3 regions of the Falsiroseomonas sp. E2-1-a4 genome follow, and region 3 is predicted to be linked to each of the others. Evidence: predicted binding sites of a transcription regulator. Region 3 holds the regulator's gene; each other region holds the start of a gene.
What was found. Region 3 encodes LexA, which represses DNA repair genes until DNA is damaged. Its sites were predicted from a motif close to TGTTCTANNTANGTTC; they were not measured.

Region 1: the regulator LexA is predicted to act here: its motif matches at 1,311-1,326, upstream of ACFHNC_RS14765 (S24 family peptidase).
Region 2: the regulator LexA is predicted to act here: its motif matches at 1,746-1,761, upstream of ACFHNC_RS19970 (ImuA family protein).

Annotation. Positions count from the first base shown of each region.
Region 1 covers NZ_JBHMFS010000012.1:121,994-128,758, forward strand. Annotated here, with positions in the region: gene ACFHNC_RS14750 (hypothetical protein) at 1-227, opposite strand, end outside; gene ACFHNC_RS14755 (hypothetical protein) at 405-857, opposite strand; gene ACFHNC_RS14760 (hypothetical protein) at 854-1,279, opposite strand; gene ACFHNC_RS14765 (S24 family peptidase) at 1,460-2,107, shown strand; gene ACFHNC_RS14770 (lysylphosphatidylglycerol synthase domain-containing protein) at 2,124-4,061, opposite strand; gene ACFHNC_RS14775 (lysine--tRNA ligase) at 4,058-5,692, opposite strand; gene ACFHNC_RS14780 (carbonic anhydrase) at 5,886-6,638, shown strand; gene ACFHNC_RS14785 (aspartate-semialdehyde dehydrogenase) at 6,700-6,765, shown strand, end outside.
Region 2 covers NZ_JBHMFS010000021.1:51,668-58,432, forward strand. Annotated here, with positions in the region: gene ACFHNC_RS19960 (alpha/beta fold hydrolase) at 1-122, opposite strand, end outside; gene ACFHNC_RS19965 (NAD(P)-binding domain-containing protein) at 115-1,524, opposite strand; gene ACFHNC_RS19970 (ImuA family protein) at 1,787-2,566, shown strand; gene ACFHNC_RS19975 (Y-family DNA polymerase) at 2,563-4,050, shown strand; gene ACFHNC_RS19980 (error-prone DNA polymerase) at 4,047-6,765, shown strand, end outside.
Region 3 covers NZ_JBHMFS010000002.1:50,515-57,279, reverse strand. Annotated here, with positions in the region: gene ACFHNC_RS03055 (anthranilate synthase component II) at 1-425, shown strand, start outside; gene trpD (anthranilate phosphoribosyltransferase) at 422-1,453, shown strand; gene trpC (indole-3-glycerol phosphate synthase TrpC) at 1,450-2,265, shown strand; gene moaC (cyclic pyranopterin monophosphate synthase MoaC) at 2,262-2,741, shown strand; gene ACFHNC_RS03035 (molybdopterin molybdotransferase MoeA) at 2,741-3,946, shown strand; gene lexA (transcriptional repressor LexA) at 4,086-4,808, shown strand; gene ACFHNC_RS03025 (ComEC/Rec2 family competence protein) at 5,005-6,765, opposite strand, start outside.

The DNA.
Region 1 (6,765 bases), on a different contig from region 3:
TTGCGCACCGCATTGCCCGGCGCCGGTGCCAGCACGCCGCGGGCGGAGGTGGCGATGGTGCCGGCCAGGCCGCGGCGGGCGCGGTCCAGCGCCCGCTGGCGGGCCTGGCGCGCGGCATCCTCGGCCGAGGCCTCGGTGACGGCGGCTTTCTCGGTCGCGGCCTCGACCGCGTTGTTGGTGTCCGTCGCGGTCACGACCGGCTTCGGCGCCTGGAACAGGCCACCCATGCGCGCTTCCTTCGGATCGGGTTGGCTCCCGCGGCCCGGGCAAAAAAAGACCCGCCCGGCGAGGCCGGACGGGTCTGAGTTTGGGGGACCGGGAGAGGAGGGTGCCGTGGGACGCAATTCGTCCCGTGGCAGGGGGTTGATAGACCGGGCGATGCGGCCTGTCAATATTTATTCCTATTATTCCTGAATATTTTCCTCTTGCAGCCCACCAAGCGCCCGGAACAGTTGGAACGGCGTCCACGCCACCGGCGCACCTTGGCCCAGCAGGGCACGGCAGAGCGCCACGCAGGTGAAGGGCGCGAGGCTCGGCAGGCGCTGCGGCCGCGGCTCCCCGGGCGTGAAGGGACCGAGCACGCGCAGACCGGCACGGCGGTAGAAGCCCGGCAGGTCGAAGCTGCCCTCCACCGGCAGGCGCGCCACCAGCAGCCGGCCCGAAAGCGGCTCCAGCACCGTCCAGCCGGACTCATCGCCGATCGCGGCGAAGCAGTGCCGGAAGCCAGGGCGCAGCAGGTGCAGCCAGGGCTGATCGGCCACGCCACCGAAGGCGATCCAGATGGCCTGGCCGGCATCCTCGGCCGCCCGGCGATGCGCCAGGCGGCGGGTGGAGAGCGATTCCACGGCCCCGGTCATGCCGCGCGACCCCGGAAGGGCACCACTTCCGCTTCCTGCAACCCGCGCGGCGGGCCGCTGACGATGCCTTTGGCGCGCAATGGGAAATCCAGCCTTTCCATCGCCTCCCGCCATAGCCGCAGATCGCCCGCCTCCTGCGGGATGCGCGGGCTTGGGGATTCATGCCTCTCCCCCCAGATACGCATGATGCGGGCATGGGCGAGATCGATGCGGCGCTGGCGGTACAGCCGGTCCAGGCACTTCACCACATCATCCGGCTCACAGGGCCGCACCACCAGGCCACGGCCGGCGCCGAGGCGCGCGCCGTCGCGCCGGGCGGTCAGCGCGGCCATGGTCCAGAACCAGGCATCCTCGGCGGAAGCGAAGGGTTGCGCGCGGTCCAGGCTGGCCAGGACAGGGGCGCGGCAGGGGGCGATGGACATGGAACGGGGGGTCCTCTGCATGTCGATTCCTGAACAAAACAGGAACAACGACGGCTTAACAAGTTCTACCCCGGGTTGCAAGGATATCGTTCCTATTGCATCGCGACTCGAAACCTAGGATGTCCAACCCAGGATGCGGCGCCCTGCGCGCCATCTTCCGAGTCGAGGATTGCCCTGGTCATGCGGCATGAGGATATCTGGCGGGCGATCGACGCCCTGGCCGCCGAACACGGCCTCTCCGCCTCCGGCCTTGCGCGCCGGGCCGGGCTGGATGCCACCGCCTTCAACCCCTCCAAGCGCACCGGGGTGGATGGCCGGGCGCGCTGGCCCTCCACCGAGAGCGTGGCCAAGGTGCTCAGCGCCACCGGCACGGGGTTCGAGGCCTTCGCCTCGCTCGTCACCGGCGCCCCGGCCCTGTCCCGCGGTGGCCGCGCCGCCATTGCCCGGCGGATCCCGCTGATCGGCCTGGCGCAGGCGGGTGGTGACGGCTTCTTCGATGATGGCGGCTACCCGGTGGGCGGCGGCTGGGACGAGATCTCGGTGCCCGACGTGCCCGACCCCAACGCCTATGCGCTGGAGATCAGCGGCGAGAGCATGGAGCCGGTGTTCCGCGATGGCGACGTGGTCATCGTCTCCCCCGGTGCGCCGGTCCGCCGCGGCGACCGCGTGGTGGTCCGCACCCGACAAGGAGAGGTGATGGCGAAGGAGCTGCTGCGCCAATCCGCCCGCCGGGTGGAGCTCGCCAGCCTGAACCCGGCACATCCGAACTACAGCTTCGACCTGGCGGAGCTGGCCTGGATGCACCGCATCATTTGGGCGACCCAATAGGGGAACACAGTAGCGTTCAGCGCGAAGGCAGCAGCGGCGCCAGCGTCTCCAGATCCGTCTCCGCCCGGCAGGCCAAATAGCGCGGGCCGTCGCCCGGCTTCGGGGCGCCGATCGGGAAGGCGGTCAGCCCGATATCGCCATACACACGCAGCAGCCCCGGCCCCACGCGCCAGAAGGCCGCAGCCAGACCGGCACGCTCGCACATGTCGCGGAAGCGCCAGATGGCGGAAATGCGGTCCCGCTCCTCCCCCGCCGGATCGCCCAGCGCCATCAGGATGCCGTCGCGCCGCACGAAGGCAAAGCCGGCGCGGCCCGACTCGCCGAACACCGCGCCATCGGCGATCTCCGGTGCCTCCGCCCCCAGCGCCTTCAGCCGCGCCCGCACCTCCGGCCCCCAGGGTTCCGGCTTGATCCGGGCCGGCCGCAGCAGGCGCACCGCGGCCACCAGCAGCAGCACGGCCGCCAGGCCCACGGAAAAGCGCAGGCTGTCCGGCGACAGCGGGGATGCGACCACGCCCCACCAGCTATCCCCCGCCACCTTGCCGCCATAACTGACCAGCGCCAGCATCAGCGCACACAGCCCCACCACCACCAGCGGCAGCAGCGTGGCACCGGCCAGCGGTTCCTTCATCAGCCGCGCGGTGCGGTAAAAGGCGCTGCGCAGCGCTGCCAGCAATCCCGCCACCAGCAGGAAGGCGCCCCATAGCCACCAGCCATCCTCTCGCAGCCAGCAGATCAGCGCGCCGGTCAGCAGCAGGAAAATGCCGGTGCCCCAGGCCAGTGTCAGCCGCCGCAGCAGCCCGTAGGCCATCACCAGCAGCAGCGACCCAATCAGCGAGGCCGCGAAATGCGAGGCCACCGCCGCCTCATACCCCGCCCAGGCCGCCACCGCCGTATCCCGCGCCGGCAGCGCGCCGACGAAGATCAGCAGCGCGCCGCCGAGGCCGACCAGGCCCGCAATCGCCGGCACCTCCAGCGAGTCAGTTACGCCCTGTTCCACGGCGAAGCGCTTCAGCGCGTGGCGGCGCTGCGCGATCTCGAAGCCCGCGAACAGGATGCCGGCCAGGAACAGCGGCACGATGTAGTAATACAGCCGGAACAGCAGCAGCGCGCCGACCACCTGCGCCGGCGGCAGCCAGGGCGCGAGCCCGATCAAGATGGCGCCGTCGAACACGCCGATGCCGCCCGGCAGGCTGGCGGCGATGCCCGCGGTATAGGCCGCCACATAGATGCCGAGGAATCGCAGGAAGGTCAGCCCCTCCGCCGGCGGCAGCAGGCTGTAGAAGATCATCGCCGTGACCGCGACATCGACGCTGGCCAGCGCGGTCTGCGCCACCGCCATGCGGAAGCCGGGCAGGTCGATCTTGTGCTTGAAGATCGTCACATGGCTGCGAATGCGCGACAGCGTCACATAGGCGATCACCGCGGCCCACATCGCCAAGCCCACGATCCGCATGGCCCAATGCGGCACGTGGTCACCCAGGCCCGGCACCACCTCCGGCTCCACCAGCAGCACCAGCCCGCCAAGGGCAAAGCCGCCGAGGCCGAAGGTCAGGCTGGTGAAGGCCACCACCTTGGCAATCGCCAGCGGCGGCAGCCCCCAGGCGGCGTAGAAGCGGTAGCGCACCGCCGCGCCGGAAACCGCGGCGAAGCCCAGGTTGTGCGCCAGCGTGTAGGCGCAGAAGGAGGCCAGCGAGGTGCGCGCATAGCTCACCGGATAGCCGGCATAGACGCTGCCCAACCGGTCGTAGATGGTCAGGATCGCATAGGCCAGTACGGTCCATCCGGCGGCGATCCACAGCGTGACGGGGGAGATCGCGGCCAGCGAGGCGCGGATATCCGCCACCGACAGGCTACGGAACTCCTTCTGCACCACCCAGATGGCGGCAATCAGCAGCAGCACGCCGAAGGCCGCCACACCGTGGCGGCGAAGCAGCCCGCCGAGCTTCTTCACGCGGCCGCGTCGCCGCTGGTGGCAGGGGGGGCGGCGGGCCGTGCCAGCGCCGTCTCGATCAGCCCGATCGTGCCGGCAATGCCATACAGCGCGACGAAGCCACCAAAGCGCGGCCCCTCCGGCTGGCCGAGCAGCACCTGGTACAGGGCGTTGAACCAGGCGCGGGACACGCCCGGGCGGCCATCCTTGGTCATCTCGATGAAGGGCTCCCGTCGCCCGGCATCATAGACCAGATCCTGGATCGCGCGGGCCTGTTCATCGGGCGGCAGCAGGTCCAATTCCGGCTGCCCGGCGCGCAATGCGGCGGCCAGCGCCTCGAAGGCCGGGCGCTCGGCCTCGGTCGCGGCGCGGTGCTGCTTGTTGGGCGCCACGCGGTCCCGGTAGTAGGACACGGCGTGTTCCACCAGGCGGGCCAGCAGCGGGTGGGTCTCCCCGCTCGCATCCGGGGCGTAGCGACGCAGGAAGCCCCACAGCATTTCCGGCGCATCGGCGTTGATGACGCTGGCCAGGTTCATCAGCATGGTAAAGGACACCGGCGTGCCCGGGTCATTGGTCGGCCCGCCAAGGATGTGCCAGGCGGGGTTGTCCGGCCCCGGCGCGGTGCGCAGCCGATCCAGGTTCTGGACGTATTCATCGACGGCGCGCGGGATCACGTCGAAATGGAGCCGCTTGGCGCGGCCGGGCTGGTTGTACATGAACTGCGCCAGGCTTTCGGGCGGGGCGTAGTGCAGCCATTCATCGATGGTCAGCCCATTGCCCTTCGATTTGCTGATCTTGCCGCCGGCCTCGTCCAGGAACAGCTCATAGGTGAAGCCGATCGGCGGCTGGCCGCCCAGCACCTTGCAGATGGCGCCGGAGAGCTTGACGCTGTCGATCAGATCCTTGCCCGACATCTCGTAATCCACGCCCAGCGCGTACCAGCGCAGCGCCCAATCCGCCTTCCACTGCGCCTTGCAATGGCCGCCGGTGATGCGCGTGCCGTGGCGTTCGCCGGTTTCCGGATCGACCCAGACCAGCAGGTCCTGGTCGGGTCGCACTTCCTCCATCGGAACCTGCATCACCACGCCGGTCTTCGGGTGCAGCGGCAGGAAGGGCGAATAGGTGGCGCGGCGTTCCGGGCCGAGGGTCGGCAGGATCACCGCCCGCACCTCCTCATGCCGTTCCGCCATCCGCAGCAGCGCCGCATCGAATCGCCCGGAGCGATAATAGTCGGAGGATGAGGCGAATTCGTACTCGAATCCAAAACGGTCGAGGAAGGCGCGCAGCCGGGCGTTGTTGTGGTGCCCGAAGCTCTCATGCGTGCCGAAGGGGTCCGGGATGGCGGTGACCGGCCGGCCGAGGTGCTGCAACAGCATCTCCCGGTTTGGCACATTGTCCGGCGCCTTCCGCAGCCCATCCATGTCGTCGCTGAAGGCGATGAGCTTGGTGTCCAGCCCGGTCAGCTTCTCAAAGGCGCGGCGCACCCAGGTGGTGCGGGCCACTTCCCCGAAGGTGCCGATATGCGGCAGGCCGGAGGGGCCGTAGCCGGTCTCGAACAGCGCCTGGCCCTTGCCCGCGGCTTTCACCCGCGCCTCGACCTTGCGCGCTTCCTCGAAGGGCCAGGCCTTGGCGGCGGCGTATTCGGCGGACATGGCGGATCGGCACCTCATGCAGGTCTCGGTGCCCGCCTTATAGGTGGCGCGGGCAGTGCAGGCGAGGCCGTCCGCAACCCGAACGGCGTTCATCTGCCGGCATCAATTTGCACTTAGGTTGAACAGGGTCCAGCTTGCAGCCCCTTTATTCAATATCCGGACGCGCCGCGTCCGGCCGCCAAGGAACCGCGCCATGCCGCCCTGCCCCTGCTGCACCGCCGCCTTTCCGCACCGCGCAGCGCCCGCGGGGGGCCGCCGCGGCTTCGTCGCGGCCCTTGCCGGGCTGGCGGCCGGTGGCGCAGCCGGTGTCTCCCTGGCGCGGCCCGCCCGTGCCGCCAGCGGCCTGCCCCCCACCACCCTCAGCCCGGACCAGGCGCTGGAGCGGCTGATGCAGGGCAACCAGCGCTTCCTCGCAAAGACGGCGCAGCCCGGCCCCGGCAATGTTGAACGCCGCGCCATCCTTGCCACCGGCCAGGCCCCCTTCGCCGCCGTGCTCGGCTGCGCCGACAGCCGCGCGGCGCCGGAGGTGCTGTTCCAGGCTGGGCTCGGTGACATCTTCGTGGCCCGCAACGCCGGCAACTTGGCGGATACCGGGGCCATCGGCAGCCTGGAGTATGCCGTGGCCAATCTCAGCGTGCCGCTGATCATGGTGCTCGGCCACGAACATTGCGGCGCCGCCGGCGCGGCGGTGGCCCTGGCGCAGCAACCCCTGGCCTTGCCCGCGCATCTGCGCGACATGCTGCTGCCCATGCTGCCCGCCGCCCTGGCCGCGCTGCGCGCAGGCGGCGATGCGGTGGAGGGCACGGTGCGCGCCAATGTCACGCTGAACGTCACCCGCCTGCTGACCGAAAGCCCCGTGCTCTCTGCCGCCGCGGCGGCCGGTCGGCTGAAGGTGGTCGGCGCCTACTATGACCTGGACACGCAGCAGGTCACGCCAATCGCGTGATTGGCCACCGGCGCGCTTTGCGCTATGCGATCTGCCCCTTTGGGAACAGGAGCAGAGTGTGATGCGTGTGGGTGTGATCGGCGCCACCGGAGCGGTGGGGCGGGAGCTGGTGGAGGTCCTCGGGCGG
Region 2 (6,765 bases), on a different contig from region 3:
GAGAAGCCGTGGATGAACAGGATCGGCGGGCCATCCGCACGGCCGCCCTCCACCACCGCCAGCTTCACGCCGCCTGCCCCGGTGACGAAGCGTGTGGTGGCGCCGCCCAGCCAATCAGACATGCGCGGCAACCAAGGCCGATTCGGGAACCTCGTCGCCCAGCAACTCCGGATCGGCATAGCCGCGCACCGCTGACAGATGATGCGCGGCATCCTCCACGAACAGCGATCGTGCGATGGCTTCCGCCAGCCGCCGCGCGCCGTCGCCGACGCCGGGAATGTCGCCGCTGATCAGGCCGAGGCTGGCGATGGCGCCGATGGCGAAGGCGTGCACCTGCGCGATCCAGGGCTGCGTGCCACCGCTACGCTGCTGGAATTCGAAGCCCGGGCCGAGATAGGGATACAGCGCGAATTCACCGAGCCCACCGGGCGGCTGCAGCACGTCCGACCACAGCTTCACCCTTGGCGCCAGATCCGCCAGTTCCGGCCGCTTCGACAGATCGATGGCGAAGCCGGTGCCGAGGATCAGCATGGCCACGCGCAGATCCTCTCCCGGCAGGCGCAGCGTGACGCCATCCGCATCCTCCGCCACGGACCGCACCGGCGTGGACAGATGCAGGTGGAAGCCGGGCTGGCGGGCCAGGCGTTGCAGCGATTCGCGCGGCGGCGCCACGGCGCCCTCGCCGGCCGCCCTCAGCACCTCCAGCCGCGCGGCATCATCGAGGCCCGGCAGGCCGTGGGTGAAGCCGGCATGCACCATGGATTTGAAGCGGTTCAGCACCGGCAGCGTGGCGCGGCGCACCAGCAGATGCACCTCCGCCGCGCCATGCTCCAGCGCCGTCGCCGCATTGTCCACGGCGGAGGCGCTGGCGCCCACCACCGCCACGCGCTGCCCGGCGAGCGCCGTGAAATCCACCGCATCCCGGCTGTGGCGGATGCGCGGGCCGGGGTTGGCCGGCGCCCAATCCGGCATCCGCGGCCCGCCCAGCCCGTCCCGCCCGGTGGCGAGCACCAGGCGGCGCGCCAGCACCACGCCGGCACCCTCCGTCTCCACCGCCACCAATCCGTCCCGGCCGCGGCGGATGCGGGTGGCGGTCACGCCGTTGGTCACCGGCAGCGCCAGCACGCGGCGCAGCCAGATCAGGTAGTCCTGCCACATCTCACGCGGGATCTTGCCCAGCGCCTGCCAGCCAGCCTCGCCACGCTGCGCCGTGTACCAGGCGCGGAAGGTGAGCGCGGGAATATCCTGCGCCGGTCCCACCAGGTGCTTGGGCGATCGCAACGTCTGCATGCGCGCATAGGTCACCCACGGCCCCTCCTGCCCCGCCGGCGCCGCTTCCAGCACCCGGTGGCGGGTGATGCCGAGCCGCGTCAGCGCGAAGCTGGCGGACAGGCCGAGCATGCCGCCGCCCAGCACCAGCACATCCAGCGCCCCATCCGGCCGCTGCGGCACCCAATTCGCCGGCGGCAGGTTCAGCATGGCAAGGTCCTGGCGCAGGCGGGATTCGAGCTGGTCCAGCGACAAGGCGGATTCTCCAGGAGGCCGGGCACGGGCCTTGCTGCACATAACGCAACGCTGTGCTTCCCCCTGTCCAGCCTCACCCGCGGGGTTATGCGAAAATGGCAGCGCAAATATATCCGGCCAGATGCGGCGTGGCAGGATGCCAGCGCTTTCAAAACCCTGCCCGCCATCCTGCAGGCCGCGCGCCAGCCGGGCCGCCGAAACGGCGCTTTGGGCGGCTGGGTTGTTCTTGATTTGTTCGGATCACTCGGCCATCGTCGGCGCGATGCAGCCCGCCCAGACCACGACACCGGACCCGCCCCCACTCGACCCGGCCCCACTCGACCAGGCCACCGTCCTGGCTGCCCTGCGCGCGAGGGTGGCGCGGCTGGAAGGGCTGGGCCGCGCCCGGCATGGGATGGAGCCGGTGCCGGTCGCCGCGGGCATTCCCCTGCCCGGCGGTGGGCTGGCGCGGGCGGCGATGCATGAGGTGGCGGCCATCTCACCTGGCGCGGCGGCCGCCTTCTGCGCCGTGCTGCTGGCCCGCAGCGGCGGCACCGTGCTGTGGATTGCCAGTGGCGGGTCCGAGGGTTTGCAGGCCTGGCCGCCCGGCCTCGCCCGTTGTGGCCTGTCGCCGGCCAATCTGGTGCTGGTGCGGGCGGAGCGCTGGGCCGATGCGCTGTGGGCGATGGAGGAAGCGCTGCGCTGCCCCGCCGTCACCGGCGCCCTGCTGGCGGCGGAGGATGCGGCGCGGCTGGACCTGACCGCGACTCGCCGCCTGCAATTGGCGGCCGAGACCGGCGGCGCGCTCGGCCTGGTGCTGCGGCCGGATGCGCCGAATCCGGACCCGAGCGCGGCGGCCAGCCATTGGCGCGTCGGGCCGCTGCCTTCCGGCGGCGGGCATGGGCTGGAGGATCCGCGTTGGCAGTTGGAATTGCTGCGCGCCCGCGGCGGCCGGCCGGGCGGCCCCTGGGCGGTGACCTGGCGGGCGGCCTCCGGCACGCTGGACATGGAGGAGGCGGAGGCGCCGGCGGCTGAAGTACGGCGCGCCCGGCGCGGCCGATGAACCGCCGCTTCCTGGCACTGCATCTGCCGGACCTCGCCACGGCGCGTATCCGCCGGGCGGAACCAGGGCTGGGGGATTCGCCGCTCGCCACCTGGGAGGCCAGCGGCAGCCGGCGCCTGCTGGTGGCGGTGGATGTGGCGGCCGCGGCGCTCGGCCTGGCGCCCGGCCAGGCGCTGGCCGATGCCCAGGCCATCGCCCCCTCGCTGCTGCTGCGCCCGGCCGATGCGGCCGGTGATGCACGGGCGCTGCACGGCCTGGCGCTCTGGGCGCGGCGCTACACGCCGCTGGCGGCGATCGACCCGCCGGAGGGGCTGATCCTCGACATCACCGGCTGCGACCACCTTTTCGGTGGAGAAGCCGCGCTGCTGGGCGATGCGCTGGACCGGCTGCGGCACAATGGCCTTTCCGTGCAGGGCGCCATCGCCGGGGCGGCGGCCACCGCGGCGGCACTGGCCCGTGCGCGCGCCGACCAGCCCATCGCGATCTCCGGCATCGAGGCGGCGCTGGCCGCGCCGCTGCCGCTCGGCCCGGCGCTGCGGCTGGAGGCGGCGGCGCTGGAGGCACTGGCGCGGCTCGGCCTGCGGCGGGTGGGGGATCTGCTGGACCAGCCGCGCGGCCCGCTGGCGCGGCGTTTTGGCAAAGCGCTGTTGGATAGTTTGGATGCCGTCACCGGACGCCGCCCGCATGCCATCCAGCCGGTGCAGCCGGCGCCGGAGCTGTTCGAATCGCTGGACCTGCTGGAGCCGCTGATCACCCGTCCCGCCATCGATGCCGCGCTGGATCGGCTGCTGGCCGGGCTGTGTGCGAAACTGCGCCTGGCGGGGCTGGGGGCGCGGCGGCTGGCGCTGCTCGCCTGGCGGGTGGATGGGGCGGTGCAGGAAGTCGTCATCGGCACCGGCCAGCCGAACCGCGACCCGGCGCATCTGAAGCGGCTGTTCGCGGAGGGACTCGGCGGGCTGCAACCCGATCTCGGCTTCGAACGCATGGCGCTGGAGGCCCGCGCCACGGACCGGATGGAAACAGGCGCCCAGACCAATCTCGGCCTTGGCGCGCGGCAGGACCGGGCGGCGCTTGCGGAATTGCTGGACCGGCTCGGCCAGCGGCTGCGCGTGCAGCGCGTAGCGCCGGTGGCGAGCCATTGGCCGGAACGCAGCGTCGCCGCGCTGGACCCTCAGGCGGTGCCGCCGCCGCCGCCGCCCGCCTGGTCCCGCCCGGAACAGCCTTTGCTGCGCCTGCGCCGCCCAAAACCGCTGGAGGTGGTGGCCCTGCTGCCGGATGCCCCGCCCGCCAGCCTGCGCTGGCGCGGCACATCCCAGCGCGTGCTGCAGGCGGAGGGACCGCTGCGGCTGGAGCCGGAATGGTGGCGCGCCAAGCCTGGCGCGGAACGGCGCGATGCCTATCGGGTGGAGTTGCCCTGCGGCACGCGGCTGCTGGTGTGCCGCGGCGGCGCCTCCGGCTGGCGGCTGCATGGCTATCTGCCGTGACGATCGGGTATGCGGAGCTTGCGGCGCGGTCGCATTTCTCCTTCCTCGACGGCGCCTCCCACCCGGCGGAGCTGGCGGCGACGGCGGCGGCGCTGGGGCTGGCGGGGCTGGGGCTGTGCGACACCAACAGCCTGGCCGGCGTGGTGCGCGGCCATGTGGGCGCGAAGCAGGAAGGGCTGCGCTTCGCGGTGGGCTGCCGACTGGTGCTGACCGATGGCAGCGCCTGGTACGCCTGGCCGACCGACCGCGCCAGCTATGGGCGGCTGACCAGCCTGCTCTCGCAAGGCCGTATGCCGGCGCCGAAAGGGGAGTGCTGGCTGGATCGGGAAAACCTGTTCGCCGCCGCCGAGGGGTTCGTGCTCGCCGCGATTCCACCGGCGGCGTTCGATGGCCGGCAGTGGCGAGCGGATGCGGCGGCGCTGCGCGGGCGGCTCGCTTTGCCGCTGCTGCTCGCAGCATCCTGCCCCTATCTCGGCCGTGACCAGCAGCGGCTGGATGAACTCGCGGCGATTGCGGGGGATGCGCTGCTGGCGACCGGCGACATCCGCTACCACCACCCGGATCGCCGCCGCCTGGCCGATGTGCTGAGCGCCATTCGCCTCCGCACCACCGTCGATGCGCTGGGCCATGAGGCGGAGCCGAATGGCGAGCGCCACATCAAGCCGCCCGCCGAAATGGCGCGGCTGTTCGCCCGCCACCCGCAGGCGCTGACCAATACGCTGCGCGTGCTGGACGCCGCCGCCGGCTTCTCGCTCGACCAGCTGCGCTACGAATATCCGGAGGAAATGCTGGAGCCGGGCCGCACCGCGCAGCAGACGCTCGAAGCCCGCGTGGAGGCGGCGCTGGCCACGCAACCGCATGGCGTCTCCGCCAATCTACGCGACCGCGTGGCGCATGAGCTGGAGCTGATCGGCCGCCTCGGCTATGCGCCCTATTTCCTGACGGTGCATGAGATCGTGCGCTTCGCACGCAGCCAGGGGATTCTGTGCCAGGGGCGCGGCTCGGCGGCGAATTCCAGCGTCTGCTACGTGCTCGGCATCACCGCCGTCGATCCCGACAAGCACGATCTGCTGTTCGAACGCTTCGTCTCCGCCAGCCGCGGCGAGCCGCCCGATATCGACATCGATTTCGAGCATGAGCGGCGGGAGGAGGTGATTCAGCACCTGTACCACCGCTACGGCCGCCACCGCGCCGCCATCTGCGCCACCATCATCCGCTACCGCGCCCGCAGCGCCATCCGCGAGGTGGGCCGCGCCATGGGGCTGACGGAGGATGTGACCGCGCGCCTCGCCAAGGCCAGTTGGGGGCCGGGGCGCGAGATCGGGCTGGCGCAGCTCGCGGAAAGCGAGGGCCTGGATACCTCCGACCCGCGGCTCGCCATGACGCTGGAACTGGCGGAGGAATTGCAGGATGTGCCGCGCCATGCGGCGACGCATGTCGGCGGCTTCGTCATCACCCGCGGGCCGCTGACGGAACTCGCCGTCGTCACCAATGCGGCGATGGAAGACCGCACCGTGCTGGAATGGGACAAGGACGATATCGAGGCGCTGGGCATCCTGAAGGTGGATGTGCTGGGCCTCGGCATGCTGTCCTGCATCCGCCGCGCCTTTGGCCTGATGCAGCAGCATCTGCGCCGCGACTACACGCTCGCCACGCTGCCGAAGGATTGCGCCGCGACCTACGCCATGCTGCGCCGCGCGGATTCGGTGGGCGTGTTCCAGGTGGAAAGCCGGGCGCAGATGAACATGCTGCCGCGGCTGAAGCCGGACAAGTTCTACGATCTGGTCGTGCAGGTGGCGATCGTGCGGCCCGGGCCGATCCAGGGCGACATGGTGCACCCCTACCTCCGCCGCCGGCAGGGCATCGAGAAGCCCGAATACCCCTCCCCCGGCCCGGATTATCCGCAGGACGAATTACGAAAAGTTCTGGAGAAGACGCTGGGCGTGCCGCTGTTCCAGGAACAGGCGATGAAGCTCGCCATCGTCGCCGCGGGATTCTCGCCGGACGAAGCCGATCTGCTGCGCCGGTCCATGGCCACCTTCAAGATGACGGGCGGCGTCTCGAAGTACCGCGACCGGCTGGTGCAGGGCATGGTGCAGCGTGGCTACAAGGCGGAATTCGCCGAGCGCGTCTTCAGCCAGATCGAGGGTTTCGGCAGCTACGGCTTTCCCGAAAGCCACGCCGCCAGCTTCGCGCATCTGGTCTATGCGTCGTCCTGGATCAAATGCCACCACCCGGCGGTCTTCGCCTGCGCCCTGCTGAACAGCCAGCCCATGGGCTTCTACGCACCGGCGCAGATCGTGCGCGATGCGCGCGAACACGCCGTGGAGATCCGCCCCGTCGATGTGAATGCCAGCGACTGGGATTGCACGCTGGAGCCCGGCGCGGGCGCCCTCGCGCTGCGCCTGGGCCTGCGGCTGGTGACCGGGCTGGCGAAGGAGGAAGCCCAGGCCATCGTCGCGGCGCGAGAGGCGCGCAACGGCGCGCCCTTCACCTCGGTCGAGGACCTCGCCTGGCGCAGCGGCGCCGGCAAGCGCGCGCTGAACAACCTGGCGGCGGCAGATGCCTTCGCAGGCGCCGGGCTGGTGCGGCGCGATGCGGCGTGGGAGGCGCGCGGCGTACCCTCCGGCCCGCGCGACCTGCCGCTATTCGCCATCGCGCAGGAGTCCGTCGCCGCCGCGCTGACGGATGAGGCGCCGCTGCTGGCCGAACCAC
Region 3 (6,765 bases):
CACCGCATGAGGCGGGCATCTGCCTCGACCTGATCGGCGCGGCGGCGGAAGCGCGGCTACCGCTGCTGGGGGTCTGCCTCGGCCACCAGGCGATCGGCCAGGCCTTCGGCGGCCGTGTCGTGCGGGCGCCGGAGCCGGTGCATGGCAAGGTGTGGGAGGTGACCCATGGCGGCACCGATATCTTCGCCGGAATCCCCTCCCCGTTCCGCGCCACGCGCTACCATTCCCTGGTCGTGGAGGATCTGCCGGAAACGCTGATCCCCACCGCCCATACGGCGGACGGGCTGGTGATGGGCCTGGCGCATCGCGACCTGCCGATCTGGGGCGTGCAGTTCCACCCGGAGAGCATCGCCAGCGAACACGGCCACGACCTGCTGCGCAATTTTCTCGCGCTGGCCACCCGCCGGAACAGCGTCCCCGCATGAAGAAGATCCTCGCAAGGCTCGCCGCTGGCGAAAAACTGGCGGAGAGCGAGGCGGAGGTCGCCTTCGGCATGATCATGGCCGGCGAGGCGACGCCGGCGCAGATCGCAGGGCTGCTGATGGCCATGCGGGTGCGTGGGGAGACGGTGGCGGAAATGACCGGCGCCGTCCGGGCCATGCGGGCGCGGATGATCGCGGTGGATGTGCCGCCGGGGGCGATGGATATCGTCGGCACCGGGGGCGATGCCGCCGGAACGCTGAACATCTCGACCGCCACCGCGCTGGTGGTGGCCGGTTGCGGGGTGAAGGTGGCCAAGCACGGCAACCGGGCGCTGTCCTCCCGCTCCGGCGCCGCGGATGCGCTGTCCGCGCTCGGCATTCCGGTGATGGAGACGCCGCTGGAGGCGCTGCCGCGCGTGCTGGCGGAGGCGGGGATGGTGTTCCTGATGGCGCCCCGCCACCATTCCGCCCTCCGACACGCCGCCGGTCCGCGGGTGGAACTCGGCACCCGCACCATCTTCAACCTGCTCGGCCCGCTGGCGAACCCCGCGCGTGTCACCCGGCAGATGACCGGCGCCTTCGCCCCCGAATGGCTGCACCCGATGGCCGAGACGCTGGCCCGCCTCGGCACAGAACGCGCCTGGCTGGTGCATGGCATGGGGCTCGATGAGCTGACTCTGGCCGGGCCATCGCAGGTGGTGGAACTGCGCGACGGCCGCATCACCGAGTTCGAGGTGACGCCGGAACAGGCCGGGCTGCCGCGTGCGCCGGTCTCGGCGCTGCAGGGCGGCGAGCCTGCGGAGAATGCCGCGGCGCTGCTGGCGCTGCTGGAAGGCGCGCCCGGCGCCTATCGTGATTGCGTGCTGCTGAATGCCGCCGCCTCCCTTGTCGTGGCGGGCCGGGTGGACGACATCCGTGCGGGCGTCCCCCTGGCTGCTGCATCCATCGATGGCGGCGCGGCGTTGAACGTGCTGAACCGGCTGCGAACCAGCGCCGCCCTGCCCCCTGAAGCCGAGCACCCTGCCCGATGAACGTCGCCACCCCCGTGATCTCCGACACGCTGGCCCGCATCCTCGCCGACAAATACGAGGAAGTGCGGGAGCGTTCCGCCGCCATGCCGCTGGCCGAGGTGGAAAGCCAGGCGCGCCATGCCGCCCCGCCGCGCGACTTTACCGGCGCGCTCTGCGCCGCGGTGGCGGAAGGCCGGGTCGGGCTGATCGCCGAGATCAAGCGCGCCTCCCCCTCCGGCGGGGTGATCCGCGAGCCTTTCGAGCCGGCGGAGCTCGCCCGGGCCTATGAGGCGGCGGGTGCGGCCTGCCTGTCCGTGCTGACCGACGCGCCCTGGTTCCAGGGCGACCTCGGCCACATGGTACAGGCGCGCGCCGCCTGTTCCCTGCCGGTGCTGCGCAAGGACTTCATGGTGCACCCCTGGCAGGTGTTCGAGGCCCGCGCGATGGGGGCGGATGCAATCCTGCTGATCCTCGCGGCGCTATCCGATGAGCAGGCGCTGGAGCTGGAGCATGTCGCCCGGTCTCTCGACATGGCGGTGCTGGCGGAAGTGCATGACCAGCGGGAGCTGGACCGGGCGCTGGGGCTGGAGACGCGGCTGATCGGCGTGAACAACCGTAATCTCAAGACCTTGGTGACCGATCTTGCGACCTCGGACGAGCTGATCCCGCAGATCCCAGCCGACCGTATCCCGGTTGGCGAAAGCGGTATCCGCACCCCGGAGGATGTGCGCCGCATCTGTCGCGCCGGCGCCCGCTGCCTGCTGGTCGGCGAACACCTGCTGCGCCAGCCGGATGTGGAAGCGGCGGCGCGCGAGCTGATCAACGCGATCTGACGCGCGTGACCCTCACCCATTTCGATGCGGCCGGTGCGGCCGCCATGGTCGATGTGTCGGACAAGGATGCAACGCAGCGCGTGGCCGTGGCGCGCGGCCGCATCACCATGGCGCCGGAGACGCTGGCGCTGATCCGCCAGGGCCAGGTGGGCAAGGGCGACGTGCTCGGCATCGCCCGCATCGCCGGCATCATGGCGGCCAAGCGCACCAGCGACCTGATCCCGCTCTGCCACCCCCTGGCGCTGACCAAGGTGACGGTGGAACTGACCATCGCGGAGCCGGATGCGGTCGAGATCGAGGCGCTGGCCAAGGTGACGGGCCAGACCGGCGTGGAGATGGAGGCGCTGACGGCCGTGACCGTCGCGGCGCTGACCATCTACGACATGTGCAAGGCCGCCGATCGCGGCATGCGGATCGAGGCGGTGCGGCTGTCGCATAAATCCGGTGGTAAATCCGGGGTTTACGAGGCCACCTGATGATCCCGCTGGAAGACGCCCGCACCCGCATCCTGGCCGCCCTCCGCCCCACCGCGGCGGAGACGGTGGCGCTGGCGGAGGGTTGGGGCCGGGTGCTGGCGCAGCCGGTCATGGCGCGGCTGACGCAGCCGCCGGCGGATGTCTCGGCGATGGATGGCTACGCGGTGCGGGCCGCCGATGCGGTGGCCGGCGCGCGCCTTGCCGTGGTCGGCGCTGCCCCGGCGGGGCACCCCTACCCGGGCGAAATCGGGCCGGGCCAGGCCGTTCGCATCTTCACCGGCGGTTTCGTGCCGCAGGGCGCCGACGGCATCCTGTTGCAGGAAGATGCGGAGGCCCAGGACGGCCAGGTGACGGTGCGGGAGTCCGTGCAGCCTTCGCGCTGGATTCGTCGCCAGGGTCTGGATTTCGCGGCGGGCGAAGTGCTGCTGCCCGCCGGGCGGCGGCTGACGGCGCGCGACATCGGCCTGGCCGCCGCCGCCAACCACCCCTGGCTCGCGGTGCATCGCCGCCCCCGCATCGGCATCCTCGCCACGGGCGATGAGATCGCGCTACCCGGTGAGCCGATTCCCGCGGGCGGCATCGTCAGCTCCAACGCCCATGCGCTGGCCGCCCTGGTGCGCGCCGGCGGTGGCGATCCGCTGGTGCTGCCCATCGTTGCCGATGACCGGGATGCGATTGCCGCCGCCGCCGCCGCCGCGCGGGGCTGCGACCTGTTGGCAACCACGGGCGGCGCCAGCGTCGGTGAGCATGACCTGATCCAGTCGGCGCTGGGCGAGGAAGGCTTCGCGCTGGATTTCTGGAAGATCGCCATGCGGCCGGGCAAGCCGCTGATCTGGGGGCGGCTCGGCGCCACGCCGGTGCTCGGCCTGCCGGGCAATCCGGTCTCAGCCCTGGTCTGCGGCGTGCAGTTCCTGCTGCCGGCGCTCGCCGTGCTGTCCGGCCTGCCTGCCGCGCCGCCGCCCACCATCCTAGTGCGCACGGGCGCGGCATTGCCGGCGAATGACCAGCGCTTCGATCACCTCCGCAGCAGCCTCGCCCCCGATTCGGACGGGCGGCTGGTGGCGACGCCCTTCGCCATGCAGGACAGCTCCATGATGAAGACCCTGGCCCGCGCCGAGGCGCTGATCCTGCGCGCGCCCTTCGCCCCGGCGCTGCCGGCGGGCGCGGAGGTGGAGGCGATCGCGCTCGGCCCGCTCGGAATCTGAGGCGCTCGCGCCGTGCATCGTGGCGCGGATGTTGAAAGGATTTGACGCGACGCGGAGAACCTACCTAGAACATCTCCACCGGTTGCCCGTTTGTTCGCCGCCCTTTCGGGTAGGGCGGGAAGGCCGCGGAGGAGATGCCATGCTGACGCGCAAGCAGCACGAGTTGCTGATGTTCATCGACAAACACCTGCGCGCCACCGGGTTCTCCCCCTCCTTCGAGGAAATGAAGGAAGCGCTGCGGCTGAAATCGAAATCCGGCATCCATCGGCTGATCACGGCGCTGGAGGAACGCGGCTTCCTCAAGCGCCGCGCGCATCGTGCCCGGGCGCTGGAAGTGGTGCGACTGCCGGAGAACGTGGCGCCGCGCCGCACTGAACCGGCGCCCGCCCCTGCCGCGACCCAACCCGCTTTCAGCCCCAATGTGATTCGTGGCCACTTCGCCCCCGGCCTGGCCGGGGTGCAGAAGGCGGCGAATGAGGCGGGGTCAGTCGCCCTGCCGTTATATGGCCGCATCGCCGCCGGCCTGCCGATCGAGGCGACGCGCGATACCGCCATGGTGGACGTGCCCGCAGCGCTGCTGGGGGGCGGTGAGCATTACGCGCTGGAGGTCGCCGGCGATTCGATGTCGGAAGCCGGAATCCTCGATGGCGACACGGTGATCATCCGGCGCGGCGAGACGGCGGATAACGGCGCGATCGTGGTGGCGCTGGTGGATGACCAGGAAGTGACACTGAAGCGCCTGCGCCGGCGCGGCAATTCGGTGGCGCTGGAGCCGGCGAACCGGGCCTATGAGACGCGCATCTTCGGACCGGACCGGGTACGGGTGCAGGGTCGGCTGATCGGCCTGCTGCGACGCTACTGAACGCGGGCTCCGGGACCCCTCAATAGGGGTCCCATTCCAGCTTCCGCGCCTCCTGCCAGCACCGCAGCCGCTGCCATGCGGTCATCAGTGCCGCACCGGCCGCCATGCCCGCGCACAGCATGAGGGTGGTGGTCATTCTGGTTTCCTCCGCTCTGCGTTCAGACGCACAGTTTGTGTCCGTCGGTTTAAGGAAGCGTTACCGCCCGGCGTCATCAACGTTGGCGAGGGGTAAAGTTTCCGCTCGGCCTGGTAACGGTTCCGCTGGCACCCAGGGGCGGTCGCCGCGGATATCCCGGTCGCTGGCCAGGCGCGGCGCGGCGCCGCGCAGCCAGGCGGCCTGCGCGCCGTTCCGCCACATGCTGAAGCGGTCGATGCTGTCGCCGGTCGCGCAGCGCGGCCGCAGCGGCTCCAGCGCCACCACCAGCGAGGCACAATGGGCGGTGGCATCGATCGGGGCGGAGCGTTGGCCACGCGGCACCGGCGGGCCGCGCCGCAGCACCACCTCCGCACCGCCCGGGTGCGGGCGGAAGCGGCAGGCGCCCGGCTCGCAGACCAGCGTGCCGCCGGCCAGGGCGCCGTGCGCCGGCAGGGGCAGCGCCTCGGTCGCGCCCATCGCGCGCAGCATGTTCTCCTGCACGAAGGCCCGCGCGCCGGGCAGGCGGTGCAGATAGACCCCCTGCCCGGTGCGCAGCGCGACGATCCGCGCATCCTCGGACACCAGCAGGTCCGGCGGCGGGCTGACCAGGCCGGCGGACAGGCCGAGCAGGATCACCGGCACCCCCCCGGCGCGCAGCAGCCCGCGCCACAGGCACAGCCAGCACAGGCCGAGGCACACCAGCGCCAGCCCCCAGCCCGGCAGCGGCGGCAAGGCGGGCGCGGCACCGGGCCAGGAGGCAACCTCCCGCGCCACCAGCAGGATCCCCTCGACCCCCCAGCCCATCACGCGCAGCGGCCACTCGGCCAGGCCCAGCGGCAGGGCCAGCATGGCGATCAGCGCCGCCGGCATCACCAGCAGCGAGGTCAGCGGCACCGCCACCGCATTGGCCAGGATCCCGAACACCTGCAACCGGCCGAAATGGTGCCACCCGGGTGGCGCCGTCGCCGCGCCCGCCAGCAGCGAGGTCAGCATCAGCCCGAGCACGAACAGCAGCGCCGGCCGCCACCAGCGGGCCTGCTGGCGGATCCGCGCCAGCCAGGGCCGCAGCGCATCATGCCCCGCGATCAGCACCAGCACCGCGGCGAAGGACATCTGGAAGGACGGCCCGAGCAATTCCGCCGGCGCCAGCACCAGCACGGCGGCCGCGGCCATGGCGAGGCTCCGCAGCGAAACCGCGCGCCGCCCGGCCAGCAGCGCCAGCGTTACCAGCACCGCCATACCGAGGCAGCGCTGCATCGGCACCTGCGATCCCGTCAGCAGCATGTAGAAGGTGCCCGCCGCCAGCGCGCCCAGCGCCGCCACGGCCTTGCCCGGCAGCCGCAGCGCGACAAAGGGCACCAGCGCCACCGCCAGCCGCAGCATGAAGAAGACTAGCCCCATGACGATGCTCATGTGCAGGCCGGAGACGGCCAGCAGATGCGACAGGCCGGCATCGCGCATCGCCGCGATCTCAGCCGGCGGAATGCCGCTCTGCGTGCCGGTGATCAGCGCCGCGGCCACCGCGCCAGCCGGGCCGGGAATGGTCTCCGCCACGACCCGGTTCAGACGGGTGCGCAGCCGGGCAATGCCGGGCAGGCCTTGTTCCAGCATCTCCACCGGCCCCAGCGCGAAGCCGGAGCCGTCGAGGCCGGAGAAATAGGCGGCGCGCTGGAAATCATAGCCGCCAGGCACCACCGGCGCGCCCGGCGCCCGCAGCAGGGCGCGCAGGCGCAGGCGGTCGCCGGGCTGCGGGCGGGCCGGGTCGTTGTTGCGAAGCCGCACGCGGATGGTGCGGGCCAGTGGCGGCCCGCCATCCAGCCG